Regions from separate parts of the Paenibacillus sp. P32E genome, predicted to be linked through region 2. Evidence: riboswitches for the same ligand, from Rfam matches in the RefSeq annotation. Region 2 holds a riboswitch; the other holds the start of a gene.
The links. Region 2 has a riboswitch for cyclic di-GMP ahead of A3848_RS25115 (thiamine pyrophosphate-binding protein). Riboswitches for the same ligand answer to the same signal wherever they lie in the genome.
Positions count from the first base shown of each region.

Region 1: linked by a shared signal. The riboswitch ahead of A3848_RS31395 (anti-repressor SinI family protein) and the one ahead of A3848_RS25115 (thiamine pyrophosphate-binding protein) in region 2 are both predicted to bind cyclic di-GMP.

Region 1 covers NZ_LVYY01000024.1:77,874-86,105, reverse strand. Annotated here, with positions in the region: gene sipW (signal peptidase I SipW) at 1-571, shown strand, start outside; gene A3848_RS20180 (TasA family protein) at 656-1,264, shown strand; gene A3848_RS20175 (helix-turn-helix domain-containing protein) at 1,661-1,993, shown strand; gene A3848_RS31395 (anti-repressor SinI family protein) at 2,087-2,242, opposite strand; cyclic di-GMP riboswitch class I at 2,271-2,364, opposite strand; gene A3848_RS20165 (2-oxoglutarate dehydrogenase E1 component) at 2,802-5,672, shown strand; gene odhB (2-oxoglutarate dehydrogenase complex dihydrolipoyllysine-residue succinyltransferase) at 5,724-7,031, shown strand; gene A3848_RS20155 (SDR family oxidoreductase) at 7,645-8,232, shown strand, end outside.
Region 2 covers NZ_LVYY01000046.1:110,271-118,502, forward strand. Annotated here, with positions in the region: gene glpK (glycerol kinase GlpK) at 1-974, shown strand, start outside; gene A3848_RS25100 (3-oxoacyl-[acyl-carrier-protein] synthase III C-terminal domain-containing protein) at 1,090-2,082, opposite strand; gene A3848_RS25105 (hypothetical protein) at 2,186-2,536, opposite strand; gene A3848_RS25110 (carboxymuconolactone decarboxylase family protein) at 2,757-3,125, opposite strand; gene A3848_RS25115 (thiamine pyrophosphate-binding protein) at 3,196-4,809, opposite strand; cyclic di-GMP riboswitch class I at 4,948-5,041, opposite strand; gene A3848_RS25120 (methyl-accepting chemotaxis protein) at 5,540-6,790, opposite strand; gene serA (phosphoglycerate dehydrogenase) at 7,079-8,232, opposite strand, start outside.

The DNA of each region.
Region 1 (8,232 bases), on a different contig from region 2:
AATTAGCCATACTTTATCCGCAGTAATGGTATTGATTTTCGTGGTGCTGGCAGTAGCCGTTGTAGTGTCCAGGGCCTCGGGAGGCGAACCCACCCTTTTTGGATATGAGATCAAGTCGGTGCTTTCCGGTTCAATGGAGCCAGGTATTCAGACCGGATCCATCGTCGCCCTGAAACCCGGAGGAGACATGACCCGGTTCCATAAAGGCGATGTCATCACCTTTATGAGCGAGGATAATATCCTGATCACTCACCGAATTGTGGATGCTTCAGCAAAAACCGCTGCCGGCGAGGTCATCTATCATACCAAAGGCGATAACAATGACGCTGCGGATATGACGCCCGTGAGTTCAGGGAATATTGTGGCCGAGTACACCGGAGTCACCATTCCAAATGTAGGATATGCCATGAATTTTGCTTCCTCCAAAGCCGGCAGTGTGGTCCTGATGATCGTTCCCGGACTTCTGCTCCTGCTCTATGCGCTCTACAGTTCATGGAAGGCTCTTACGGCGCTTGAGAAAAAAAACACCGTGCTTCCCCAGGCACCTCCGGGAACTGACATACAGCCCTGATCCGATTGTCCGCTTCCGCCTACGAAACGGAAGATACAATATACATTTATCATTCGCTTTACTAATCAGAGGAGGAATTAGAATATGGGTATCAAGAAAACATTGGGTTTTGGCATGGCATCGGCAGCACTCGGTTTGTCTTTGATTGGCGGAGGAACCTTCGCATATTTCAGCGATACTGCGACAAGCACGGCAACCTTCGCAGCAGGTACGCTGGATCTGAATTCTGATCCTTCAGTAATCGTAGATATCCCTAACCTGAAACCGGGTGATACTGTAACCAAAACCTTCAAGCTCAAAAATGACGGAACCCTGGACATCGGCTCAGTATTGCTGAAGACCACTACAGAGATTACAGATACGCTCGGCGATAACAACGGTGTCGATCTCAGCAAATTCATCAAGGTTAAATTCCTGAAGAATAATGATAAAGGTACTATTCTCACACCGGAGGTTGTCGTATACGAAACCACACTGGATGCCCTGAAGAGCCAAACCCCCGATCTTGTAAACAATACCGGTCTGGATCAAATCTGGACGGAAGCCGACGGTATCAAAGCTCAGAGCAGCGACAGCTTTACAGTCAAGTTCGAATTCGTTGACAATGGTGAAGCACAGAACTATTTCCAAAAGGATAAGCTGAAGCTGACTTGGAACTTCGAGGCCAAACAAGGCCCTAAAAAAGATTATTAATTCATAACGGACTGCATTCTGAAGCAGCCTACCCTGATTCCGGAGCCGGAGCAGATTAGGCTGTTTTTTCTTTGTAACGATTGATTTTTGTCCATTTTACGGAAATTTGTTATACTGATAAAAAGAAACGGCTTCGCCGTCCTCCGAAAGAGGCGGTATCCGTTTCTCCATAAATAGAAGTACAATGTATAGCGTCAAGCATATACATTCTTATATTTCAATTGGAAACGGCTACGTCGTCTTTTACAAGCTTATGCTTCCGAAGCAGCAACACTACGTATCGCCTTCAAATAGCCGTTTCAGCGAGAAATATAAGGATGATTGATGGCATAGAACAGTTAAATCCTTATATTTTAACAATAAGTACGGAGGGGCGTTGTAATCGTGCCGGATAATATGGGAAGTCGCATCCACCAACTCCGTCTGGAAAAAGGCTGGTCCTTATCCGAATTAGCGGACAAGTCAGATGTGGCAAAATCATACTTAAGCAATGTAGAAAGAAATATCCAATCCAACCCCTCTATTCAATTCATCGAAAAAATCGCCGATGCGCTCCAGGTGTCTATCCACAGCCTGCTCTATGGCGAGCCCTCAGAGACTGACGAATCCGCACTAGATGGCGAATGGTTCCGGCTCGTTCAAGAAGCCATGGCTTCCGGCATAAGCAAACGGGAATTCAAAGAATTCCTCGATTATCAAAAATGGCGGCTGGAGCAAAAGGATCAATAACGGGCGGTTGTCCTAAGGCTCCAGCGATACAGAAAAGGGCACAGCGTCTGGCGCTGTGCCCTTTTCTGTATGTATTCCCGCAAAGTAAACGCCCTACATTACCTGCAACGTTGTCTTTTCACTTAAAAACTGGCGGATTTCATCTGCCCCGATGCCTGCTTTCTTCGCCGACATCAGCAAATACACCCATTCTAGATCCAGATCACCCATCAGCAGTTCTCCGTCATTCCCCTGGTTGGACTTATCCAAGATATCTCCTCCTAGAATTTTTGCGTCCCCAGGCAGTCCGGCCGTCGTAGTAGTTGAAGCCTTTCTACATTAGACCCGAGACTTTGTGTCCCTGCCTTTCAGCAGGTTTACCCTTTACTGGATCCTTTACATGAAAGGATCTGGTTAGAAAACAATGAAACCGTTATCCGCAATAACATTATATAAGTTCTCACAAGAAAAGTGTGTCGATTTATGGAAATTTTTTATGACAAGTAGTGCAAAAGAACAGTTTTTTTTGCTGGGATTTGTCCAATAGATATGACTTTAGGAACTGTTCATGAAGCCTTCGGTGGCATCCATGGGTAATTATTACCGCATCACCCTGTTCACATCCAGCTTCAGGTAACCGATATCCGTTTTTCATCATTTAAGGACTGAATCATGCCGTTTTGCGAACGGATTCCCCGAAAGTATGAATTGATTACACGCCTTGAAAGTAGCACAATAAGATGAGGAATGAAACCGCAACCATCGCAGCTCCACTGGGCGCCCAAGCCTCATGCCGCACGTGGAGTTCATCCGTTAGGAGGATGTATTCATGGCAGTTAAAGAGCCCTATAACGAATCCATTTGGAGTAAGTATCACGGCCCCAATCTGGGCTACATTCAAGAGAAATATGAGCAATTTGTTCATGATCCTTCATCCGTAGAACATCATTACCGCGATTTGTTTACCGTTTCCGGCCCTCCTCCGCTCGCTCCGGATGCCGTTCAGGCTCCGCAGCCGGCCCTTTCGGGAGACACCGAGTGGCTGAGAAAGGCCGTACGAGCTTCCAAGCTAATCGCCAATATTCGTATATATGGCCATATGGCCGCCAATATCGATCCGCTGGAGCAGGTTAACAGCCCTATGGCGAAATGGCTGGATTATGAAACCTATGACTTGACCCGCGAAGATCTGATTGCCTTGCCTGCCTCGCTGATCTGGGAGAATGCGCCGCCGGATGTTCATACCGCATGGGATGCCGTTCACCGGATGCGTCAGGCATATACGCAGACTATCGCCTACGAATTCGGACATGTGCATGACGAACAGGAGCTTCGCTGGCTGAACGGTCAGGCGGAGTCTACAAGCTCTCCCGCGCCGCTGAACAATACCGAGCGCAAGGAGCTGCTGAACCGTCTGATCCAGGTAGAGCAGTTCGAGACCTTCCTGCATAAGACCTTTGTCGGCCAAAAACGCTTCAGCCTGGAAGGCAATGACGCGCTGGTGCCCATGCTGGACGAGATTGTCCGTGCCGCCGCGCATGATGGTGCAGAGCATATCCTGATGGGCATGGCCCACCGCGGACGTCTGAATGTACTGGCTCATATTCTCGGGAAGCCCTATGATATTATTTTCTCGGAATTCCATCATTCTCCGAACAAGGAGCTTTTCCCTTCCGAAGGCTCCATGGGCATTAACTACGGCTGGACCGGCGACGTGAAATACCATTTGGGTGCTGACCGCGCCGTGCGCGAGGGCGAGACCGTCCGTACCCGTATTACACTGGCCAATAACCCGAGCCATCTGGAATTCGTCAACCCTGTCGTTGAAGGCTTTACACGTGCAGCTCAGGAAGACCGGAATTCCCCGGGTTTGCCGCAGCTCGACACGAACAAGGCCATGGCTGTACTGATGCACGGGGATGCCGCTTTTCCGGGCGAAGGAATTGTTGCGGAAACGCTCAACATCGGCAAGCTCAAAGGGTACTCCAACGGCGGTACGGTGCATATTATCGTCAATAACCGGATCGGATTCACTACCGAAAGTGAAGATTCCCGTTCCACCCATTATGCCAGTGACCTTGCCAAAGGCTATGAAATCCCTGTGGTTCACGTCAATGCCGATGATCCGGAGGCCTGCATCTCCGCTGTCCGCCTGGCTAGCGCCTACCGCAATCAATTTAAGAAGGATTTCGTGATCGATCTGATTGGATACCGCCGCCACGGTCATAATGAGATGGATGATCCTGAAACCACCCAGCCGATTGTGTATGGCAGAGTGCGTAACCATCCGACCGTCTATCGTGTCTATGCGGAACGCCTGCAGCGGGAGAAGATCATCACGGCAGATGATGTGAACCAGATGAACCTTGATGCGGAAAAAGTGCTTCAGGAAGCCTTCGACCTGATGAAGGATGGCAAGCGCAAGAACGGAGAAGCCAAAACCTCGGTACCGCTCGAAACGGAAGCAACTCAGCCGCAATCCACGGCGGTGCAGCTGGAGCAGCTGCAGCAGATCAACCGGGAACTGCTGACGGTACCGGACGGCTTCAAGGTCTATCCGAAGCTGGAGCGGATTCTGCAGCGCCGCAAGGATGCGCTGAATGACGGAGAACGGGTAGACTGGGCACTGGCCGAAACGCTGGCATTCGCCACTATCCTGAAGGACGGTACACCGATCCGCCTGAGCGGCCAGGATTCCCAGCGCGGAACCTTCGCCCACCGTCATCTGGTGCTGCACGACAGCGAGACAGGTGCACTGTTCTCACCGCTGCACCAGCTTAGCGATTCCAAAGCCTCCTTCGGGGTGTACAACAGCCCGCTCTCGGAAGCCTCGGTACTCGGCTACGAATACGGCTACAATGTGTTCGCGCCAGAAACCTTCGTGATCTGGGAAGCACAGTATGGCGATTTCGCCAATGCCGCTCAGGTTATTATCGACCAGTTCATTGCTGCCGGACGCGCGAAATGGACCCAGCGCAGCAATCTGACGATCCTGCTGCCGCATGGATATGAAGGGCAAGGCCCAGAGCACTCCAGTGCCCGGCTGGAACGGTATCTGCAGCTCTCCGCTGAGGAGAACTGGACTGTGGCGAACCTGAGCTCCGCAGCGCAGTATTTCCATCTTCTGCGCCGCCAGGCAGCCTTGTGCGGCAAGGGAGAGGCCCGCCCGCTCGTGATCATGGCTCCGAAGAGCCTGATCCGCAACCCGCGCAGCACCTCCTCCGGAGCCGAGCTGGCTTCCGGCGGATTCCAGCCTGTACTTCCCGAGCCGCTTCTTGGCGGCAGTCCCGGGGAGATCAAACGGCTGGTAGTGTGCAGCGGCAAGGTAACACTCGATCTGCAGACGGAGCTGGAGGCCGCCAAGGATCAAGACTGGTCCTGGCTGCATATCCTCCGTCTGGAGCAGCTCTATCCATTCCCTGAACGGGAACTGGCTGCACACCTCAGTGCGATGGGTTCCCTTACGGAAATTGTGTGGCTGCAGGAAGAACCGAAGAACATGGGCGGCTGGAGTTATGCCGAGCCCCGGCTGCGGGCCATCGCCCCGCAGAACATCAAGGTGCAGTATATCGGCCGTCCGGAGCGATCCAGCCCGGCTAGCGGATATGCAGACGTGCATACTTTTGAGCAGCGTCGTATAGTAACAGAAGCCCTGAAATTGAACTCGCAAGTACAAGCGGCTGTACCGTCTTCCAGATAGAGGGCGGTGTCTCGGTAACGTAAACTATTCTATTTGGGGAGGTAAGGGCCTGTGTCCGAAATTAAAGTACCCGATTTGGGCGAATCTATTTCCGAAGGAACGATCTACAAATGGCTGGTAAAAGAGGGGGATACGGTCGGTCAGGGGGATGTGCTCGCTGAACTGGAGACTGACAAGGTCAACCTGGAGATCAGCGCGGAGGAGGACGGCGTCATCTCCTCCATCCTGCGCCAGGCCGGCGAGAATGTAGCCGTCGGCGAAGCGATCGGCATCATCGGCAGCGGCGCCGGTACGGCAGGCGCCGAAGCGCCGCAGAGCGCTGCGGCCGGCAAGCCGGAGGCTCCTGCTGCGAGCAGCGAAGCCCCAGCGGCTGCCGCACCGCAGGCAGCGGCGCCAGCTTCCCCCGCCGCACCCGATGCAGCGGCGGCGGGCACTGCGGCCCTGGCTTCGCCGGGGGCGCGCAAGCTCGCGCGGGAGCGGGGCATCGACCTCGGCGAGGTCAGTGCCCGCGACCCCATCGGCCGGATCGCTACGGCCGATGTGAAGGGCCATGGCGCAGCCGGGCCGGAGGCCGCTGCGCCAAGCGCTCCGGCGGCAGCGGCCGCGCCTGCGCCGGTGAAGCCTGCGGCGGCAAGCTCCGCGCCGCAGGAGGAAGGCAAAGCCGTCGAGCGCAAGCGCATGTCGCGCAGACGGCTGACCATCGCGAGCCGCCTCGTCGAGGCGCAGCACACCGCGGCCATGCTGACCACCTTTAACGAGGTGGACATGACCGCGATTCTCGACATCCGCAAGCGCCGCAAGGATGCCTTCAAAGAGAAGCATGATGTCGGACTCGGCTTCATGTCCTTCTTCACCAAAGCAGTGATCGGCGCACTCAAGGCCTATCCGCTGCTGAACGCCGAGATCGACGGCGAGGATCTCCTGATCAAGAAATACTATGACATCGGCATTGCCGTATCTGCCAAGGAAGGCCTCGTAGTGCCGGTCGTCCGCGATGCAGACCGGCTGAGCTTCCCGGAAATTGAGCGGAAGATTGGTGAGCTGGCCTCCAAGGCACGCACGAATACGCTAAGCCTGCCAGAACTGCAGGGCGGTACCTTTACTATCACCAATGGCGGGGTTTTCGGCTCACTCATGTCGACACCAATCCTCAATACACCGCAGGTTGGTATTCTCGGAATGCACAAGATCCAGCTCCGTCCGATCGCCCTGGACGAAGAAAGAAGCGCCAACCGCCCGATGATGTATATCGCACTGTCCTACGATCACCGCATCGTGGACGGCTCGGAAGCAGTTAGCTTCCTCGTCAAGGTCAAGGAATTGCTGGAAGATCCTGAAGCACTGCTGCTGGAAGGCTGATCCCTTACATCTTCGGATAAGAAATCACCACAAATCTAGAAACAATCTTCTTCAAGAGGGCTACACAGACAGTTTGAAATTGTCTGCGTAGCCCTTTTTCTCTATAACCATTCTATTCCTGCCTCCACGGAAACCTCTTACAATTAATTCCCCTTCACAACTATGCCCAGCAGAAAGGTAAGTGGAGTATCTCCACCTATTTTTGTCAAAATCATCATTATATAAGTAATTAAATGGATTTTATCCACCTAATCCAGGCAATTTACTTGCATTTCCACTCTAGGGCATAGATTAGTTCTACTTTTTCCACTAAATTTATTCTCAGAAGGAATCAGGCCAAATTAGTGATACTTTTTCCACTATAACAGAGTGAGCTAAGCATCCAACCGATAAGATACCTCTTGGTTAGGCAAGACTCTTCCTCACCTCAGCAACTCCCATAGCCCACCTCCACTCCCCTTATCTGCCCTTCTCTTATCCGCCCTCCTCTCCTCCTTTTCTTATCCTGCAACACCCCCCTTAAAATTTGTTCCTTGACTTTGAGCATACTCCAAGTAGTACATTCATGGCAGGTGGCCACCGTATCTTGGAAGATGAAAAGGGGAACTAAGAAATGACACAACCTACAACCGTTCTGATCACAGGCGCAAATAAAGGGATCGGCTTTGAAACAGCCAGACAGCTCGGAGCCCTCGGACATAGAGTCCTGATTGGCTCGCGCGACGAGCAGCGTGGCAGCGAAGCGGCAGCCGCTTTGACACAGGAAGGCATCCATGCACACTTTATCCAGCTTGACTTGCAAGATCAGGATAGCATTGCAGCTGCGGCGCAAACAATTGCCAAGGAGTACAGTGGTCTTGATGTGCTAATCAACAATGCGGGCATTTCTCTTGGGGGTGCAGCTGCTCCAAGCCAATTGCCGGTGAATGACCTCAAAGCAACGTTCGAAACTAACTTTTTCGGTACGATTGCTGTAACCAGAGCTATGCTCCCGCTGCTCCTGCAATCTCCGGCTGGACGGATCGTCAACATGTCGAGCGGCCTGGGCTCCTTGACCTTCAACAGCGATCCCCATCACGAGCATGCCCAATTTAACCTGCTTGCCTACAATAGCTCCAAAGCGGCGGTTAACATGGCTACGATTACTTTTGCCAAGGAATTCAAGGATACTCCGCTCAAGATTAATTCAGGAGATCCCGGC
Region 2 (8,232 bases):
TGCATGCAACGGATGTGACAAATGCCTCGCGCACCATGCTCTACAATCTGCATGAGCGGATATGGGATGAGCAGCTGATTGACGAGCTTAGGATACCGCGTTCAATTCTGCCCGAAGTTAGAATGTCCGGGGGGGAATTCGGAGCAGCAAGCAGTAAATGGTTTGGAGCCCAAATTCCAATTCGCTCGGTGCTGGGAGATCAGCAGGCCGCCTTGTTTGGGCATACCTGTCTTGAAGCCGGAAGTGCCAAGAATACATACGGCACCGGCTGTTTTATCCTTATGAATACCGGGACTGAGGCGGTAGCCTCCAGCCATGGACTGCTGACAACAGTGGCTTGGGGCATGGGAGATGAATTGTATTATGCCCTTGAGGGCAGTGTGTTCGTAGCCGGAGCGGCAGTGCAATGGCTGCATGAAGGCCTGGGGCTGATTGAAGGTCCTGCAGACTCAGAGGGAAAGGCGGGGGAAGTGGAAGATAGTGAGGGTGTAGTAGTAGTACCGGCCTTCACAGGACTGGGAGCACCCTACTGGGACATGTATGCCCGCGGAGCGGTGTTTGGCCTGACACGCGGAACTACAGCAGGTCATCTGGTGCGGGCTACCCTGGAATCCCTTGCTTTTCAATCAAGAGATGTCATCGGTGCGATGGAAAAAGATGCAGGCATGCCGCTCACCGGACTGAGGGTAGATGGCGGAGCAGTGCGCAACGATCTGCTCATGCAGTTTCAAGCGGATATTCTCGGCAGCGAGGTTACACGTACCATGTATGCAGAGACGACCGCACTGGGGGCAGCATTGCTTGCCGGACTAACGTCAGGGATTTGGACCCGGGAGCAGCTCGAGAGCTTTAATAAGGCTGAGAAGGTATTCTCGCCTACAATGGAGCCGGCAGAGCGTGAGCTTCGTTACCATGCCTGGCAGGATGCTGTTTCGCGAACCATGGGCTGGGAGAAGCATGAAGGTCACCGTTAAAGGGTATAGGATGAATCGCTAGCACAGCAGTAAACTTATAGATGGAATAATTGCAAAATGGCCCGCAAGCAGATTATCTGCTTGCGGGCCATTTGAGGTAAGCGCGAATGAATGTTTAGTATTCCATTACAAAAGCTACATTTTGCCAGCCTGCGCCAACGGTCCAGAAGAGCACTTTGTCACCGCGTTCAATCATTCCAGTAGTCACTGCTTTGTGCAGGGCTACAAAAGGACTGCTTGTCGAAGTATACCCGAATTCATCGCCGATATAGACCGCTACATCGGTGTCGATGCCTGTTTTGTCGGATACGGCACGAATATTTGGGAGGGACAGCTGTGAAAAACAGGCGGCCTTGATTGACTCGGGAGCAATCTCATTATTGCTCAGCAATGTATTGATCGATTCCGAGGCTGCATCCACACAAATGGAGTCATCAAATGGAATGAACTTCACATTGAACTCTCCGGCACCAACACCACCACGTCCAAGGTTGGCTAAGCCATCCACAGGAAACATCGAGTTCCCATAGACACATGTGTCTGTCTGGTAAATAGAATCAATGAAGCCTACCGAATTCTCATCCCGCTCCAAAATAACGGCAGCGGCAGCATCTCCAAAGTTGGCATAGTAGACAGGATCGTTTTTATCCGCATGCGGAGCAACGTGGTCTGAGCCGATCACCAGCGCGCGACGGATTCTTGGATTGGCCATCATCTGACGGCTTACCTGTTCCACCGAGGCGGTCATACCTGCACAGTTGGCATTACTGTCGATGCAAATGGTGTGGGAAGCGCCACCGATTAAACGATGAATCATAAGTGAGTTCGTCGGGAAGATGTATTCAGGAGTCTGACTGGCATAAGCAATCAGGTCGATGTCAGCCCCGGTAAGCCCGGTCTTGTCCAGTACGTTGCTTGCCGCCTCAAAAGCCATGGTCAGTGAATTCTCTTCATTGCTGTCGATGCTATAGCGGTTATTACGGCCAAGAGTAGCCAGGAGGCCACGGATATCAATACCTTTTTCGTCAAAATGCTGTATGAAAAAGTCGTTGCCAATCTTTTTGCTTGGATGATAGATATCAATGTCCTTTATCCGTATCCCGGCCATGGTAATCCTCCTAAAAGTTAATGAGCGATTCTTCCCGCCCTCAAGTTTTGTATAAAACTTGCTTCTCAACCATCATTCAGGCTGGTGAGCCTTGAAACAATACTTAAGATTGAACTGTCGAAGTGATGTCCAGGTTTTCAAGTCCAGCCTTGCGGCCGAGGCGCGCGAGCTGCATTTTAAGGATGGGGTTATTTTCAAGGGTCAGGCTTACTTTTTCAAAACCATCTGCTTTGAACATGATGAAGCAGCCCTCCAGCAGAGGCACAACATCAGGAGCAGTAACATTTAGTTTTCTGCAGTCAATCTGCAGAGCATATTCTGAAGGTGTGATCGGGTTAACAGTCTGCTGATAAGCTTGAATCGATTTGAGACCATCCTCATTGGAGAAAGTGCCTTCTAATTCAATATTAATGACCTTGTTAACAGAATCGGTTTTCAAAATAAATTTACCCATGTGCTCATCTCTCCCAAAATTAAATGTGTGAAACGTATAACGGAAATGTTGACTGTACGTTGTTGTTCAGTCATAGAATATATCCAAATAACTTTTGGTTTTACGCCTTGATTCGATACAAAAACTATAGTTTTGGGATATTTTCCCTCTAATATAATCATATATTTCTCAAATAAGCAAGAAAAAAGTCGAATTGTGTATAAAATTGTTGAAGAAGAATTTATTGGATTTCCTCAAGCGTTGCAAGCAGCACATTAAAAGCTGAAATGACTCTTGGAGCACCGATACAAGGCACCAGATGCAATAAGATTCCTTTGATCTGTTCTACAGTTATTCCGACGCGGAGCGCCATCACATAATGGACCCCGAGCTGCTCAAATTGTCCCATAGTAATCAAAGATGAAATAACAGCAATTTCTTTCCAATCGGAGCCAATTGTTGTGCGCTGAAAAAGATCCCCATAAGCGTTGCCCATAATGTACTCGGCCAGTTCGGGGAAATGCTCTTTGATTGGAGCTAGTGCTTTGGCTCCATAGTCGCCGGACAGGTTGGTAAAATGCTTTAGACCGCTGTAACTGGTGTTTTCCACAAAGATGCCTCCTGAATTTTGATGAGTGGCAAGGACCGGTCATGTGAAGCTTGATTCTTACCTCTGCTACTTAGTTGAGATTCAACGTCCTATGGGCCGTTGGAGGCACTTCGTCACGGTCCGTCAACAATTCAATGACAGCTACACGGTTTGACTCGACTGCGGCTTGTACAGCAACGTTGAATTGCTCCGCGGTTTCGCATTTGTAGCCTGTGGCTCCGAGTGACTCAGCGAATTTCACGGCATCCATAGGTACCTCGTAGATCGTACCGTCAATTCTGCCTGTGGTTTTCTCCATCCCCTTAAGCGCCATATCCAGCTGCATGTTGTTCACTACGATAAAGATTACCGGAATATTCTTGCAGACTGCAGTGTTGATTTCAGCACCAAGCATCATGAAGCAGCCATCTCCGGTTAGGCAGAAAATGGTTTCTTCAGGGGAAGCCACCTTAGCCCCAATAGCCATGCCAATGGAGTTGCCCATACAGGCAAAATAAGCATCAAAGACAAAACTACCCGGTTTTTTCACGTTGTACCATTTCACGGCGTTGAAGCCATGGCTGCCGTCATCTACAAAAACGGTGTTGTTGTAAGGAATCAAATCGCTCAAGGTGCTCATGACCGAAGCTAGTGACAGCTTGGAGAGAACAGGCAACTCTTCCGCATAATGAACATCGGTTTCTGTTATATGTTTCTTTATAGCAGCTGTATCTATATTCTTTAGATAAAAAGCCAAATTGTCCCGTAAATCCCCGCCTATAGCGATGGTCTGTGAAGATAAAATTTTACCTACGAAGGTAGGGTCTACGTCAAATTGGATAAGTGTTTTCGGGTGATTTTCAGCCTTTAGATTGCAGATGGTCATGTCACTCAGACGTGATCCAAGCACAATGAACAAATCACTGCGGTTCAATAAATCATCACCATGCTTGCAGCCGCCAACACCAATTGGTCCATGATACAACGGGTGATCCCAAGGGATCGCACCTTTTCCTCCCGGTGAAGTAACGACAGGGATGTTAAAAGTTTCAGCCAGCTGAATGAGCTCTTGGTGTGCAATAGAACGGTTAACCCCTTTGCCGGCAATAATAAGAGGATGGCTGGAGGCATTAATAGCTGAAATCACACGTTCGAAATTAGCAGTGCTTACGAGATGTTCACGCTCAGGAATCACTATCCGGCATTCTTCCAGCATTTCCGTCTGCACATCAAACGGGATACATAAATGGACCGGCCCGCGCTGTCCGCCCAAAGCAATAGAAATAGCATGGTTAAATAAGGTGCTGAAATGATCACCTCGCTCCACCAGTTTACTGAAGAGTGTAGCCGGTCTGAACATGTCCGCCAGGTCAGCCAGATATGACGAAGAATCCTGGCACTGGGGAATTCCCAGCTCCTTAATAGATTGATGACCTGTAATGAACAGCACAGGCAGGTTGTTCGCTTTAGCATGTGCTGCAGCAGTAAGAAGATTGGTTCCGCCTGGACCTGAAGTCCCAAAAGCTACACCCAGCCTGCCGGTTTTGAGAGCATAGCCTGCTGCTTCGAACCCGGAGCTGGACTCATGTCTGCCAGGAATAAATTCAATCCCGTAATCGACCATCTTAAGAACTACGGGACAAATAGACTTGCCGATGATACCAAAGGAATGTGTTACGCCGAGGTTTCGTAGTGCCTCAGCCATATAATCTGCGACTGTTTTCAGATAATCCACCCACCCAATGTTTTTTTTTAGCAGAAATAGAAAACCTGCACTCACGAGAGTACAGGTCGGCTGCAATGAATAACCGTATAGAACGAGGTTTCCCCAGAGCTTCGGTTGTTCAGCAACCTGGCTGTCATGGTCCCATAAAAATGAGACTGTAGATCCATGGCTTTGCGTCATTCCCTTTCGGTGAATTTTGCCGTTATGATGTATTGGAAAAAATGCATATTTTTACTTTACAATATATTTCTAGCTCCTCTCTTGTCAATATATTTGTGCTGAAAAGCTCAGTTTTTGACGAAATTAACGAACAATGTCAATTGCAAGAAATGGTCCAGTTGAGTTGGAAAACAGGGCGAATCCAAAAAAAATTTAATGCAAAAAAGTCTTAATAATACAAATTGTGAAGAAACATTGAAACAGAAATATATCAGGTATATTGAACTATTCCTTTGTATGGAAATGGATGATTTGATTGGAATAATGGGGTGTACCCATTATTTATCTGGATTAATAAGGCTAATGAACGAAACACCCTTCAGATCCAATTGAATTCATTTTATTATTTCCATTAAAAATAGCGGAGAGAAGTGCAAAAGAAATAACGGTACTTGCTGCTGCCAAAAAACTGAATTTTCATAAAATAACATTGATTATTTTGTGAACAAAAAAAGACCGCTTCATATGAAACGGTCTATGAAAATGGAGATTAAAATTTGAAAATATGGATCGTTTTCTGGAGTTGGAATACTGCTTGCGTCATTTTCTCTGTTTCTTCAGCAACAGACTGCAGGGCATTTATTTGTTCGTTCATTGCTGCGGATACCTCTTGGGTTCCGGCCGCAGTTTCTTCTGTAATCGCAGAGATATTTTCGATAGCTCCAGAAATTTTTAACGCGCTCTCCAGCATGAGATCACTCTCAGACGAGAAAGAAGCAATTTGCTCGGTGATGTACTGAACGCTTTGCACAATCTGGGCGAAAATATTCGCGGTTTCAATGATCATTTCATTTTGAACTTGGACGACTTCCTCATTGATGGCAATATTCTCAATCGCTTCCTTGATATCGTTCTCAATACTGCGTACCAGACCGAATACTTCTTTGGTGGAGGCTGTAGATTCCTCAGCAAGCTTGCGGACTTCCTGGGCTACAACAGCGAAACCACGACCATGTTCACCGGCGCGTGCTGCTTCGATCGATGCATTGAGTGAGAGCAGGTTGGTCTGCTCGGCGATTTCTGTAATGGTTTTGGTGATCATCGTGATCCCCCGGGCATTATGTGATAGTGCTTCAATCGTATCGGCGACCTTCTGGGTAGCTTGTATATTCTTGCGCATGCCTTCTGCTTGAGTATCAACGGATTGGCGGCCTTTCTCAACTAATTCTAGCGTATGTATGGAACGTCTGTTCATTTCTTTGGTAGAGCTTGTGTAATTCGAAACCTTGGTTTCAATGTCTTTGATGGAATCGGTCATATCGGCGATGTCCACGGATATTTCATTTGCGCCGAGAGCCAGTTCATTGGAAGAGGAGGAGACCTGCGCCATTACGATTTTCAGATTCTGATTTTTGTCCTCGATTCCGCGGCTGGCATCCATGACATGGCGGGTAATCTGAGACGCTTCGGTTAGTATTTTCTTCAGCTTATCGATCATTGTATTGAAGGAGCGGCTGACTTCCCCCATGGAACCGTTCTCATCTGCCCGGGTTGTAAAGTCACCTTTGGCAATCGTATGGGTTACGTTAGAGATATCATCGAATGAAGATGTAAGCGTTCTCTCAATGAAGCGTGCGAGTGGGAAGGTCAGTGCAGCCAATACCGCAACCATTATAATGCCGATAATCATCTTGCCCATCACTACAAGTGTGATTAGTACAGGGACAGCGAATAAAGCGGCAACCAAGTAACAACCGGCTCTAATTCTCTGTTTTAACGGAAGCTTGTTCATCCAGTCCATCATAAAAAGTTCCCCCTAAAATAATGTTGTGTATTATAATATTATAGGCGTTTTCAGAGGGAGAGGTCTATTGTAAGAATTGACATAAAAATGCTCAAATAGGTCTTTCGGGCATGAATTTTGTGTGAATATCTTCATACATAGCATGGTGGTTTTGTTCAATTTGGAGAAGATACTTTTCACTAGTGCTTCAGGCTCAGAGGATGTGACATCCGATATAGAAAAACGCTCATTGGAACAGCAGGCGGATGCCCGCTCTCCAAAGAGCGTTTGTTCAGGACTACTTTTTTACAGTAACACAATTTCTTCCGCGGTATTGATTTCCGGCAGTCCTGCCAGTTTAACCAGAACGGCTTGAGGAACCGCCTTATCGACGGTGAGCAGCATGATCGCAGCGCCGCCAACGATTTTACGTCCTACCTGCATGGAGGCGATATTGACATCGTTCTCCCCAAGCAGTGTACCGACAGCACCGATGATACCCGGTTTGTCGTTATGCGAAATTACAATCTGATGGCCTTCCGGAGCAATATCGACCGGGAACTTGTTGACCTGCACGATCCGTTCTCCGTAGCCCTGCAGCAGCGTTCCCGCAACCAGACGTTCTTCGTCAGGATCTGCCTTCAGGGTGACGGTGATAAGGTTGGTAAATCCCTTGGTTTTGGAAGCCTTAGTCACAATTACATTCACATCACGGGTTTTGGCCAAATGCATCGAATTGACGATATTCACATCTGTCCCAAAGTGACGGGAAAGTACGCCCTTGACGATATAGCGGGTCAGTGGCTGTGTATCTACATCGGATAGGTCACCTGCATATTCTACTTGGATTTCTCTGATCGCGCCATCGGTAAGCTGTGTTGCGAAGCTGCCCAGCTTTTCGCCGAGTGTGAAGTAAGGCTGAAGCTTGTTCATCACACTTGGCGCAACAGGAGGGATGTTCACAGCGTTAATGAACGGCTCGTTGCGCAGAATATGCAGCACCTGCTCCGATACATCTATAGCAACGTTCTCCTGGGCTTCTACGGTGGAAGCGCCAAGATGAGGCGTTACGATGATTTTGGGGTGGGAGAGGAATGGATGATCGGCTTGCGGCGGTTCCTTTTCGAATACGTCAAAGGCTGCTCCGGCTACAATGCCGCTGTTGATGGCTTCAACCAGCGCCATTTCATCTATTACCCCGCCACGTGCACAGTTGATGATACGCATGCCTTTTTTCATGACTTCGAACTGCGGCCCAGAAATCATGTGGCGGGTTTCCGGAGTGAGCGGAGTATGCACAGTGATGAAATCCGCGCCGCGTACGATATCGTCTACTGAAGCCAGCTTCACTTCCAGCTTTTCCGCACGGTCAGCGGTCAGGAAGGGGTCATAGGCAAGAATGTTCATGCCAAAGGCTTTGGCACGCTTGGCTACTTCGCTCCCGATCCGGCCCATACCGA